DNA from 3 places in the Gordonia sp. NPDC057258 genome. Region 1 is predicted to be linked to each of the others. Evidence: predicted binding sites of a transcription regulator. Region 1 holds the regulator's gene; each other region holds the start of a gene.
What was found. The regulator LexA, encoded in region 1, represses DNA repair genes until DNA is damaged. The targets are predictions, from matches to a motif close to CGAACANNTGTTCG.
Positions count from the first base shown of each region.

Region 1 (4,142 bases):
CGACGTCGCCGAACAGGTCGCCCACCTCGTGTTCGACGGATTCGTGGCGGCTACCGCGCGACGCCACCTGGAGAATCTGCCGCGCTATCTCGACGGCGCGCAAGCACGTCTGGAGGCACTACCCGCGTCCGCAGCACGCGACCAGGCCGGGGTGGCCGCCGTCGATCGCGTCGTCGAACGGTGGGCCCAACGCCTCGAACAGGTACCCGAGCACCGGCGGGCGGTGGTCGACGACGAAGCGCAGTGGCTCGTCGAGGAGTTGCGCGTGGGGCTGTTCGCCCAGCGTCTCGGCACCGCGTTCCCGGTGTCGGAGAAACGGGTCCTACGAGCTCTGGACCGACTCGGCTGACACGGGTTCGGCGAGCGCGCTCCCGGATCCCGATGCCGCCTTCAGGTCGTCGATCTCGCGCTGGAAGTCCTCCACCGAGTCGAACGACCGGTACACCGAGGCGAAGCGCAGATACGCCACCTCGTCGAGATCGCGGAGCGGGCCCAGGATGGCGAGTCCGACCTCGTTGCTGGGGATCTCGGCCGATCCACTGGCGCGCACCGTGTCCTCGACCTGCTGGGCGAGCTGCGCGAGCGCGTCCTCGGCGACGTGGCGGCCCTGACAGGCTCGCCGCACGCCACGCATGACCTTCTCCCGGCTGAACGGCTCGGTCACGCCGTTGCGTTTGACCACCGCGAGCACGGCGCTCTCCACGGTCGAGAACCGGCGACCGCACTCCACACAGGAGCGACGGCGGCGGATGGCCTGCCCTTCATCTGCGACACGCGAGTCGATGACCTTGGTGTCGTCGTTCTTGCAGAAGGGGCAGCGCATCGTGTCCTCACGCAGGTCGCGGGACGCTGGAACGCACCCGAAGCGTGCGCCCCGCCGCTTGTCGGCCGGCCCCTGTGACATCGAGGATACCGCCCGGCCTCAGCGGTACCGGGGGGTGAGCAGGGGCTGGCCCACCTGCAGCGCGCTCGACCCCAGATCGTTCATCGCGACGATCTCGTCGATCACGACCTCGCGCGGCATCTCGGGTGCCACCCGGCCGGCGATCGAGCTGAGCGAGTCCCCCGAGCGCACATGGACGACCTCGGAACTCACGGCGGACGGTGTCAGCGAGTCCGAGTAATTCTGGCCGACGACACCGAACACCCACACGACGAACGCCAGCCCGACACCGGCGAGGAGCGCGACCGCGGTGCGGCGGCGGCGACGGAACACCGCCGCGTCGGGCCCGACCGGGCCACGTCCCCGGACCCCGACCGGAGAGCCACAGTGGGTACCGCCCACCCGCGGGGTCACCGGCGATGCCCCCCGCGGCCGGGTGCCGGCCGGCCGGTTGTCGACCGGTCGGCCGCCGTCGGACAGCGGGGCGCGGGTCCGGACGCGATCGGCGCGGTCGGTGCGCGGCCGGACGGCGTCGGGACGGTCGGTGCGGACGGGAGCGACGAGAGTGGCGGTGCGCATGGTGCCCTCCGGTGTTCGGGTGTCTGGGATCGTGCGGGTGTGGTGTTCGGTGTTCGAACATCGATCAGATGTTCGATGCACTGATGTTCGAATTTGTAGCACGACGTCCCGACAAAGTCTCGCGACACATCGAACAAATGTTTGAGGTGCCGGTCGCACTCCGCTAGGCTCGGACCCGGCGCAAGCCATCTACCAGCACGTTCCGAAGACGAGAGGAACCGAACATGAGTGACACCGGCGATAGGCGCGGCCGAGCGCGGGGCGCCGACGACGAGGCCCCGTTCGACGCCGCCGCCGCCGAGGCCTCACTCACCCCGCGACAGGCCGGGGTCCTGGAGGTGATCCGCCGCTCGGTGCGCGAGCGCGGTTATCCGCCGAGCATCCGGGAGATCGGCGACGAGGTCGGCCTGGCCTCGACGTCATCGGTGGCCCATCAGTTGCGGACGCTGGAACGCAAGGGGCTGCTCAAGCGCGACGCGAACCGTCCCCGTGCGGTCAACATCGCCCCGAGTGACACCCCGTCGCCGGACACCCCGACGGCCGGCCAGCTTCCCGAGCCGACCTTCGTGCCGGTTCTCGGCCGTATCGCGGCCGGCGGTCCGATCCTGGCCGAGGAGGCCGTCGAGGACGTCTTCCCACTGCCCCGTGAGCTCGTCGGCGAGGGATCGCTCTTCCTGTTGCGCGTCGTCGGCGAGTCGATGATCGACGCCGCGATCTGCGACGGCGACTGGGTCGTGGTCCGGCAGCAGAACGTCGCCGACAACGGCGACATCGTCGCGGCCATGATCGACGGCGAGGCCACCGTGAAGACCTTCAAGCGTCAGGGCCCGAACGTCTGGCTCATGCCGCACAACGAACTGTTCGATCCGATCCCGGGCAACGATGCCGTCATCCTCGGCAAGGTCGTCACCGTGATGCGGCGAGTCTGACCTCTCCACCGACCGAACCGTCGAGCACCGCCGCGGCCGCCTCGCGCGCCGCGGCGGGATCCGAGGTGGACAGGGCAGCCTCGGCGGCGGCCCGGCAGTCCGGTGCGGACACCTCGCCGAGCCGGGCCCCCACGGCCGCCGCAGCAGCCGGCGCGCTGGACAGCGAGGTGACCCCGAGACCGACGAGCACGCAGGCGAGGTTCGGATCGGCGGCGGCCTCGCCGCACACCCCGACCGGCTTTCCCTGACGTGCACCCGCTGCCGCGACACCCGCGATGAGGCTCAACACGGCCGGTTGCCACGGGTCGGTCAGTCCGGCGAGATCGGCCGACATCCGGTCGGCCGCCATCGTGTACTGGGTCAGATCGTTGGTGCCGATGGACACGAAGTCCACCTCGGCGAGGACGGCTTCGGCCAGGATCGCCGCCGCGGGCACCTCGATCATCACCCCGGCGACCAGACCACGGCCGCGGACCTCGGCGGCGAAGGTGCGCGCCTCCGCCGGCGAGGCGATCATCGGCGCCATGACCCACGGCGCGACGGCCGACCCCGACGCGGCCTGCGCGATCGCGTCGAGCTGATGCGCGCGGATCTCGGGGTGCGCCAGCGCGATCCGATCGCCCCGCACGCCGAGCGCTGGGTTCGATTCGTCGGGATGGGTCACGAACCGGAGCGGTTTGTCGGACCCGGCGTCGAGGGTGCGGATGACCACCTTCTGCCCGTCGAACGCATCGAGCACCTCCCGGTAGATCGCGGCCTGCTCGTCCACCGACGGTTCGTCGGCACGCTCGAGGAACGCGAGTTCGGTGCGGAAGAGCCCGACGCCCTCGACGGGGTACCCGGCCGCGGCGCGTGCCGACGATCCGTCGGCGACGTTGGCGAGCACCGCCACGGCCACCCCGTCGGCGGTCTGCCCCGGACCGGTCCAGCCGGCGACGAGTGCGGCATGCCGCCGATCCTCGTCGACGCGAGCCCGGGCCGCCTCCGCATCGGGCTCCACCTCGATCCGCCCGGTGCTGCCGTCGACGAGAACGGTTGTGCCGGGCTCGATCTCGTCCAGGTCGGCCACCGCCACCACGCACGGGATCCCCAGCTGGCGCGCGATGATCGCGGTGTGGCTGGTCGGTCCGCCGAGGCGGGTGACGAGGGCGATGGTGCTCGTGGGGTCGAGGCCCGCGGTGTCGGCGGGCGCGAGGTCGTCGGCGAGCAGGACCGACGGCACCTCCGGAGTGGGCACACCAGGTTCGGGTAGGCCGAGCAGTTCGGCGAGGACCCGGTCGCGCACGTCGTTGAGATCGGTGACCCGCTCGGCCATCAGTCCGCCGAGCTTGGTGAACACCGCCGCGAACTGTTCGGTGGCCGCGACGGCAGCGGCCTCGGCGGGGGCGCCCTTGCCGATGAGCGCGGTCGCGGCACCGATCCAGCCGCGGTCCTCGGCCAGGCCCGCCGTCGCGGCGAGCACCTCGGCCGTCACCCCGGTGTTCTGCGACGCGCGCGTGCGCAGCCGCGCGGCGACGGCGCCGGCCGCGGTGGCGAAGCGCGTGACCTCGTCGGCGCGCCGTTCCTCGGCGATCTCCACACCGACGCCGAGCTTCTCCGGCGAGTGGTCGGGTCGCTCGCCCGGCCACAGCGCGGGACCGTGGGCCAACCCGCCGACCACCGGGGTTCCCGTCAGGATCTGCGCCATCGTCTTGCCTCTCACTCGACTACCGATGTGACCACCGTTACAAAAAGTGCTTGACTTGTCAACA
Region 1 covers NZ_JBHUXZ010000007.1:119,547-123,688, forward strand. The annotation lists gene hrpA (ATP-dependent RNA helicase HrpA) at 1-349, shown strand, start outside; gene nrdR (transcriptional regulator NrdR) at 323-823, opposite strand; gene ACFUEJ_RS07745 (LysM peptidoglycan-binding domain-containing protein) at 923-1,462, opposite strand; gene lexA (transcriptional repressor LexA) at 1,687-2,391, shown strand; gene ACFUEJ_RS07755 (phosphoenolpyruvate--protein phosphotransferase) at 2,369-4,078, opposite strand.

Region 2 (4,142 bases), on a different contig from region 1:
GTGGTCGATGCGAAACCCGGCCTGGTAACCGCGCTCGACCTCCCGCTCGTGACGGGCCGGGGGCTCTGCGCGCAGAAGTAGCCGCACTCGGCGACGGCGGGCGATGTGATCCGCAAGCGCGAGTCATCGAGTGGCGAGTAACTCCATGAGGTGCGCTTCGACGAGGGACGGCCGGGGTGTGAGTGGTCCTGGGCGGGGTGGTCGGACGTCGATGACGTGGCTGGTTTTCAACCATGATCGGCGCGCGTCATGTGGGCGTGGCTCATCGCCGGACGTGGTGCGTCCGTGGATCTCTCGCCGAACCTGTTCCAGGTGGGCCTGCAACCGCTTGGGTATGTCGGGTCGGCGGTTGATGTGTTCGGGGTTGGGTGGTGCGCCGGGTTCGGCGTTGAGTCGCCAGGCGCAGCGGCCTTCGTCCGGTCCGTCGCGTACTACCCGGGTGGTGTATCGGCCGGGTTGGTCACCGACCATGCGGTTGTGTCGCGGGCAGGCGGGTGCGAGGTCGTCGATGTCGGTGAGACCGCCTTTTGCCCAGTCCTTCTGGGCGTGGTGGAGTTCGACGTGGGTGGCGGGTTGGTCGCAGCCGGGTGCCGAGCACACTTCCCCGTCGGGGCGGGCGAAGGAGACGAGGCGTTGTTCGCGGGTCGCGAGGCGTTTGCCGCGCCCGAAATGTAGGGGGACGGTGGTGGCGTCTTTGAAGATCGCCAACCACGGCTGGACCTCACCGGCCATCGCGATCAGGTCCCGGATGGGCAGCAGGGTTCCGGTGGCGGTGGTGGCGAGTCCGGCTTCGCGGATGAGGTCGTTGAGGTCGGTCTTGATGATCAGTTGCACGGGCAGGCCTCGGTGCGACGTGCCGAGTGTCCCGTCGGCGAAGCCCGCGGCCAGGGCGGCGTCGAGCGCATCATGATTCGTCTGGGCGAGAGTGCGACCGTCGCGGTCGACTGCCGCGGCCAGGGCGTCAGGGTCGGCGGCACCGGCCGGTCCGCTGGGCGAGTCGGGGTCGTCGGGGTTGTTGAGTCCGGGTTTGCCCCACACGGCGAACATCATCGACAACCGGGCGTGGAGTTCGGGAGTCAGCGTGCCCGAGATCTTCGCGGTGCCATCGGCGCGTTGCCGACCGATCCACAGGCCGCGGCGCCTCTTGCGTTCCGAATCGTCGGCCAGAGTGCCGTCAGGATCGAGATGAGCTAGCAACCGCGCACCGAGTTGAGTGATGTCAGCCGGGGTGTGGTCGGCGGCGATCTCGGCCATCTGCCGCTCAGCCGCGACCTTCACATCGTGGTCAGTTCCATGAGGGATCTGGTCGAGGACATCGAGGACGGCCTGCACATGCGCAGAGCCGACAGAACCTTGTGCGAAAGCCTCAGCGAGGCACGGATGTTCAGGTGGTAGGACCTCGCCGCCGAGGCTGGTGCGGTGGGCGGTGGCGTCCATCTGCTTGCGACGCCGCATCGGGTTCGAGACTCGTAGCCGGTGTGTCATGAATTGCATGAGGGTTCGGCACCCCGTCTTGCGGGGCAGGTCGCGGGCCTCGACCTGATCGATCTGCCGGTCTCCGGCGACGGTCAGACGCGCGATGGCGCGTTCGGTCTCCGCGGCCACCTCGGCCAGTTCGGCATCGGTACACGGCGACAAATCCACCGACTGCAGTTTGTCCAGGGTGCGATGCAGATCAGCCACCAACTCGACCACCCGGGGAGCCGGCACGGACGCGTCGTCGGTGTGTGTGATGCCGGACATGACGGTGACCTCCCCCCGAGAACCGTTGCAGCGAATGTACGTTCGAGTGTACACGAGTCCGGCGGGTCTAGCCACGAAAACAATTGCCCGGCAATATGAATCAGAGTCATTGCGTTGCGGGAACTTGTCGGTGGGCGCCGGTAGGATCTCGCGGGACGACGACCACGTTGTCTGGGTCGGGCGGCATCATCGCCACGACGGCAGGCCGCGCCTCGAGTTGAGCGCGCAGTTCCTGCCGTCTGTGTGACTACTCGACGCCGCCCGTCGACGCGGGGACCCTGATGCTGCAGTCGCAGCACGAATGTCGTTTCCAGCGGAGTTGCTCGGCCGCGACGATAGCATTCTGGGCGGCGAGTGCTCGACGATCAGCCCTGGCGCGCCTTGAATCTGGGGTTGCCCTTGTTGATCACGTAGATGCGCCCCTTGCGCTTGACCACTTGTGAACCGGGTTGGTTCTTCAACGACCGGATGGATGCACGGACCTTCAACGGAGCCTCCTTAATGGAAATTGTTTCCATTAAAGCAGGTCCGTCGACGAGCGCCGAGGCGGGTGTCAGACCTCCCAGGTGTGCACCGGCTCGCCCTCGTGCATCTGGGTCACGTAGTCGCGGAGCATCCCGTGCAGCGCCTGTGTCCGGCTCTCGCCCGCGCGTTCGCGGGCCGCGACCGCCTGGCGTTGCCAGACCGATCCCGTCTGGCGGGAGATGCAGCGGCCCTCGATGACCGACAGGTAGCGCTTGCGGGCCTTGTTGGAGACGCCGAACCGCTGCAAACCGTCCTCGGCGAGCACGAGCAGCCGGCGCAGGACGAGTTCGTCGGGTCGCACCCAGCCGACGTCGGGCCAGTAGAGCTGCGACTCCATGCCGGTGCGGGCGCCGGACTGCAGGTTCTCGGCGGCGGCGTTGAACGACATCCGCGACCACAGCGGCCGGTCGGATTCGACGAGGCCCCGGACGACGCCGTAGTAGAACGCGGCGTTGGCCATCGTGTCGACGACCGTGGGACCGGCGGGCAGCACGCGGTTCTCGACGCGCAGGTGGGCCTGTCCCTCGTGGATGTCGTAGACCGGACGGTTCCAGCGGTAGACGGTCCCGTTGTGCAGACGCAGTTCGTCGAGGGTGGGGATGCGTCCGTCGTCGAGCTCGGCGAGCGGGTCGGTGTCGGTGCAGACGGGGAGGAGTGCGGGGAAATAGCGCGTGTTCTCCTCGAAGAGGTCGAAGATCGTGTTGATCCACCGCTCTCCGAACCACACTCGCGGCCGGACACCCTGGTTCTTCAGCTCCAGCGGCCGGGTGTCGGTGGCCTGTTCGAAGACCGGGATGCGGCTCTCGTGCCACAACGCGGTCTCGGCGAGGAAGGGCGAGTTCCCGGCCAGGGCGACCTGCACCCCGGCGATGGCCTGTGCCGCATTCCAGTGCGAGGCGAAGTCTTCCGGCGCCACCCGCAGGTGCAGCTGTAGTGAGGTGCAGGCCGCTTCGGGCAGGATCGAATCGGTCGAGGTGCGCAGGTGCTCGGTGTGGTGTCCATCGGTCAGCGGGACACCGGTGATGTCGATCTCGAGATCCTCGCCGCGGGCGGCGAAGATCTGCTCGTTCAGCAGGTCGTAGCGCGGGTTCGCCGAGATCCAGTGATGCGCGAAGTGTTCGGACTTCAGTGTCGGCAACATGCCGATCATGACCAGGTGGCTCGACGTCTGTGCGGCCCGCTGCTCGGCCCGGTTGAGCGACGTCCGCAGCGCCTGCTCGAGCGAGATCGTGTCGTCGGTCGTGAACGGTCGCGGCGAGACGTTGATCTCGATGTTGAACTGGCCGAGTTCGGTCTGATAGTCCGGATCGGCGATCGCCTCGAGGACGGCGGCGTTCGCCATCGCGGGCTGCATGGACTCGTCGACGAGGTTCAGTTCGACCTCCATGCCGAGCAACGGCTTCGGCGGACGGCCCTGATCGGTGAACAGCCCGTCGGCGAGCATCCGCGCGATCGCTTCCGTGCCGCGACCCACCTGACGCCGGAAACGAACCCGGTCCTCGCCGGTGAACTGCTGTTTGGACACCTCGGCTCCCATGCGGTCAATACTGCCCGATCCGCATCGGCGCGAACCCTCTTGCGAAGATGGCCGGGTGCCACCACGCAGGCGAGTGGACCCCGCCGAGGTCCGGGCCGCGGTGCTGGCCGTCTCGGACTGGCTCGTCGACCCGACCGTGCCGACCCCGGGACGCGCCGCCCTCGCCGACGCCGTCCGTCGATCGGCCCGGACACTCGAGCAGCTCGCCCCCGGGAACTCGGTCGAGGTCCGGGTGCCCCCGTTCGTCGCGGTCCAGTGCATCGAAGGTCCCCGTCACACCCGCGGAACGCCGCCGAACGTCGTCGAGATGGCGCCGCGGACCTGGCTGCTCCTCGTC
Region 2 covers NZ_JBHUXZ010000002.1:59,974-64,115, forward strand. The annotation lists gene ACFUEJ_RS02415 (diacylglycerol kinase) at 1-81, shown strand, start outside; gene ACFUEJ_RS02420 (DUF222 domain-containing protein) at 124-1,743, opposite strand; gene ykgO (type B 50S ribosomal protein L36) at 2,109-2,231, opposite strand; gene ACFUEJ_RS02430 (glutamate--cysteine ligase) at 2,297-3,805, opposite strand; gene ACFUEJ_RS02435 (sterol carrier family protein) at 3,861-4,142, shown strand, end outside.
Region 2: the regulator LexA is predicted to act here: its motif matches at 1,775-1,788, upstream of ACFUEJ_RS02420 (DUF222 domain-containing protein).

Region 3 (4,142 bases), on a different contig from region 1:
TCCTCGGCCGGGCTGCTGAGGCGGATGAGGCACAGCTGCCCGATCTTCATGCCGGGCCAGAGGGTGATCGGAAGGTTCGCGACGTTCGACAACTCGAGGGTGATGTGGCCGGAGAAACCGGGGTCGATGAAGCCCGCCGTCGAATGCGTGAGGAGGCCGAGCCGGCCGAGTGACGACTTGCCTTCAAGTCGGCCGGCGAGGTCGTCGGGCAGCGAGCACACCTCGAGGGTGGACCCCAGCACGAACTCGCCCGGATGCAGCACAAAGGGCTCGCCGTCGGCCGGTTCGACCAGCGAGGTGAGTTCGTCTTGGCGTTGTGCGGGGTCGATGTGGGTGTAGCGGGTGTTGTTGAACACCCGGAACAGGCCGTCGAGCCGGACGTCGACGCTGGAGGGCTGGACGAGGGCGGGATCGAACGGATCGATGGCGAGGCGCCCGTCAGCGATCTCGGCGCGGATGTCGCGGTCGGAGAGCAGCACGGTGTCGAGGTTATCGAATGGTCAGGGAGGATCTGCGCCGGTGTCGGTCGGCGCCGACCCTCCGCTCTCCGGCACCGCTGTTCTGCGCCGCCGGACATCAGCGCGCATGCGGTCGAGGATCGCGTCGGTGCGATGCACATGGTTGATCCGCGGCGTCGACGACGGGTGCGAGCGGGGCGGGTGCCAGACGGCGCGGCCGGCGTCGACCCCATCGGTGGCGATGGTGGTGGCCCACTGATCCACGCCGGTGCCGACCACCCGGTTGTGTGGTGGGCAGGCGGTCGCGAGGGTGTCGAGGTCGGTGGAACCGCCGTGGGCGTCCCACTCGGCGACGTGGTGGATCTCGCAGTCGAACGACGGCCGCGTGCATCCCGGGAAGGTGCAGCCGCCGTCGCGGGCGACCGCGGCGATTCGTTGTGCGCGCGAGGCCAATCGCCTGGACCGCCCGAGGTAGAGCACCTCGCTGGAGTGGTCCCGGAACACCGCGAGATGATGCTGCGCGTCGGCGGCGAGGCTGATGGCGTCCTTGATGGGTAGGAGGGTTCCCGTCGCGGTCCGTGCCGGGTCGCCGGCCGCGTCGCGCAGCGCCGATTCGGTGATGGAGACGACGAGGTGTGGCGGCAGTCCGTTATGCGAACCCCCGAGCGCGCCGGCGTCGAGCACGAAGCGCAGCATGGCGCGCAACGCGTCGTGGTTCCGCTTCTCGGCCGTGCGCTCGTCGCGTCCGGCAGCGGCGGCCAGCGCGTCGGGGTCCGCGGCGGCGGGGTTGCCGGTGGGCGACTCGGGATCGGCGGGATTGTTCATCCCGGGAGCGGCCCACACCGACAGGACGACGTCGAACATGGCGCGCGTCACGGGGTCGAGCGTTGCGGTCAGGCGGGACATCAGTTGGGCGTCTTGCGGCCCGAGTTTGAGTCCGCGGTTACGGGCGCGGTCGCGATCGTCGGAGATGGTTCCGTCGGGGTCGAGGTGGGCCAGGATGCGGGCGCCGAGGTCACGGAGCGACGACGGGTCGTACTCGCGTGCGTAGTGCGCGAGCGTCGCCTCGGCGGCTTCCCGGTCGGCAGGGTCCACGTCGGCGGGGATCTTGCGCATCACCTCGATGACGACGTCGACGTGGCGTCCCGAGATCTCGCCGTCGGCAACACCTTTGGCGGTCTCGGGGAAGCGCGGTTCGAGCGGCACCCCCTGCATGTCCGGGAACCTGCCCAAGGCCCAGACCCGGTTCATCAGGCGGGTCGCCTCGCCGCGCCGGTTCAGCGCGTGGCACAGGAAGTTGGAGACGGTCTGGCACCCCATCTTCCGGTACGCCGACCGCTCGTCGATGTCGACGATGTGGTCGGTGAACAGCGACAGCATCCGTCGTTCGGCACGCTCGTGCTCGATCGCCACCTGTAGGAGATCGGTGTCGGAGCAGTCCGTGGACTGCGTCTCGGCGATCTCGTCCAGCAGCGCACGTAGGCGCGCGTACTGGTCGAGAAGAAGTGGTTGTGGTGCAGATGGCTCGGTAGAAGCCATGATTTCATCCCCCGTCATCATGGCTCAACTCGAAACTACGTTCGAGACTACCGGCCGGCCGCCCGGCGCGCAACCCTTCTGGCGAATTATTCTGCGTCGCAACCGAATCGCGTCGGGTCAATCCGTCCCATCGCCGCCCAGATGTCGCACTTCGTTGCGTCTGACGCCACGATCCGCGACATCTGCGCGTGCCGACGACCGGCCCGGCCACGGGTTTGCTAGGCTGTCGTTCGCGAGTCCAGCACTCGCACGCCGATGTAGTTCAATGGCAGAACATCAGCTTCCCAAGCTGAATACGCGGGTTCGATTCCCGTCATCGGCTCCACCAAAAGCCCTGGTCAGAGTGTTTTGACTGGGGCTTTCGTGGTTCGTTCGGACGATTCGGGGCCGCACAGGGGCCGCGTCCGAGACCACATCAGCGCGCTTATTACACACCACACGAGCGAAGCCATACACTGCCTGAGGAGTGCGCCCGAGTCACGAACGAAACGAGAGGTCGTATGCCTTCGCCTGGAATCTCCGAGACGGAGACCGTCGTCAAGCGGGTGCTCCCCTACCTCCAACGGAGAGGTTACGAGCTGGACGACTTGAGCTTCGAGTTGCCAACCGCGGAGGACGGATCGGCACCCAAGTTCGTCGACATCTCCGTCACAGCTGGGGGCACGAAGCCGAAGTTCCTGATCGAGGCGAAACGCCAGTCGCATCGGTTGCTCAAGAGAGATCGCGAACAGGCACTTGACTATGGCACGACCCTGAGCGTGCCTTTCGTAGTCCTTACGAACGGTGCGGAGCTGGAGATCCTCAACACCCAGACTCGGGAGCAGATGCGCGTAACGGATTCACGCGCCGGCCGGACGATGATCCCCCACAAGGCAAACCTCACGGCCGTCCTCAAACGCATGAGGACGAACCCGATGAGCAATGACCTGAACCTGACCGACAAGTCGCTCCCCTTCCGTCCAGGACTTCCTCTCAAGCAGTTGAATGCACTTTTCGCTCGGTGCCACAGCAAGATTAGACAGCTGGAAAAAGACGAAGATAACGCATTCGCCGACTTCTCGAAGCTGCTGTTCCTCAGATTGCTGGAAGAGAAGGAGGACGATCCAGTAACTTCACCCGGCTTCAAACTCCCCTACTCGACGCGCTTTCACGAGCTCGCGGACAAACCATCTGCGAACGCAGATGAAGTAAAGACTTTGGTTGACGAGATGATCAGCCGGTGCCGCGCGCAGTACGGTGATGTGATTACAGATAAGCTGCATATCAAGAAGCCGTCTACTTACGCTTACTTAGTGACAGAGCTATCGAAAGTATCCTTCACCGACAGCGGACTTGATACCAAGGGAGCTGCTTTTGAGTATTTCGTCCGCGCAACCCTCAAGGGCAAGAAGTTAGGACAGTACTTTACGCCACGTCAACTCGTCGATCTGATGCTCGTAATGGTGGGCGAGCAATTGATCGTCGATTCGGTTGCTACCGGTGAGCCCATAAAGGTCCTAGATCCGGCGTGTGGAACCGGCGGCTTCCTAGTGTTTCTGATGAAACACAGCCTAGAAGAAATTGACCGCCGAAGAAAAGACCGGCGACTGACCAAGGCCAGCGCCGACAAGTTAACAAAGCGTGTGATGGAAGAAACCTTCTATGGCGTAGATGCGAACTCCGGTGTGGCTTCATCAGCAAAAATGAACATGATCATATCCGGAGATGGTCACACCAATATCATATGTGCCAACAGCCTGGATACGAACAATACGGTCTGGTCCCTCGAGAAGGCCGAGTATGACCTAATCATCAGCAATCCTCCATTCGGAACCAGCGAAACCGACCTTCCTCCGGATCAGCTGGCTGAATATCCGGTGCGGACCACGCGGGGACAGTTACTCTTCCTGCAACACATGCTAAAGTCGGTGGTTCCCGGCGGGACGGTTTGCACGGTCATCGATGATGGCGCATTGAACAATAATAATTCAGCCGAAACCCGGCGTTGGATTATGGAAAACTCCCGCATCCGGGCGGTCATATCGCTGCCCTCCGTGACTTTTGCTCCCAATAAGATATCAGTGAAGTCCAGTGTATTAATGTTCGAGCGCTTGGAATCGGTCGACGATCCAGAGGAAGAGTACGAGATTACATTCGCGTCACTGG
Region 3 covers NZ_JBHUXZ010000008.1:6,274-10,415, reverse strand. The annotation lists gene dcd (dCTP deaminase) at 1-479, opposite strand, end outside; gene ACFUEJ_RS08030 (DUF222 domain-containing protein) at 501-1,997, opposite strand; tRNA gene ACFUEJ_RS08025 (tRNA-Gly) at 2,249-2,322, shown strand; gene ACFUEJ_RS08020 (N-6 DNA methylase) at 2,498-4,142, shown strand, end outside.
Region 3: the regulator LexA is predicted to act here: its motif matches at 2,028-2,041, upstream of ACFUEJ_RS08030 (DUF222 domain-containing protein).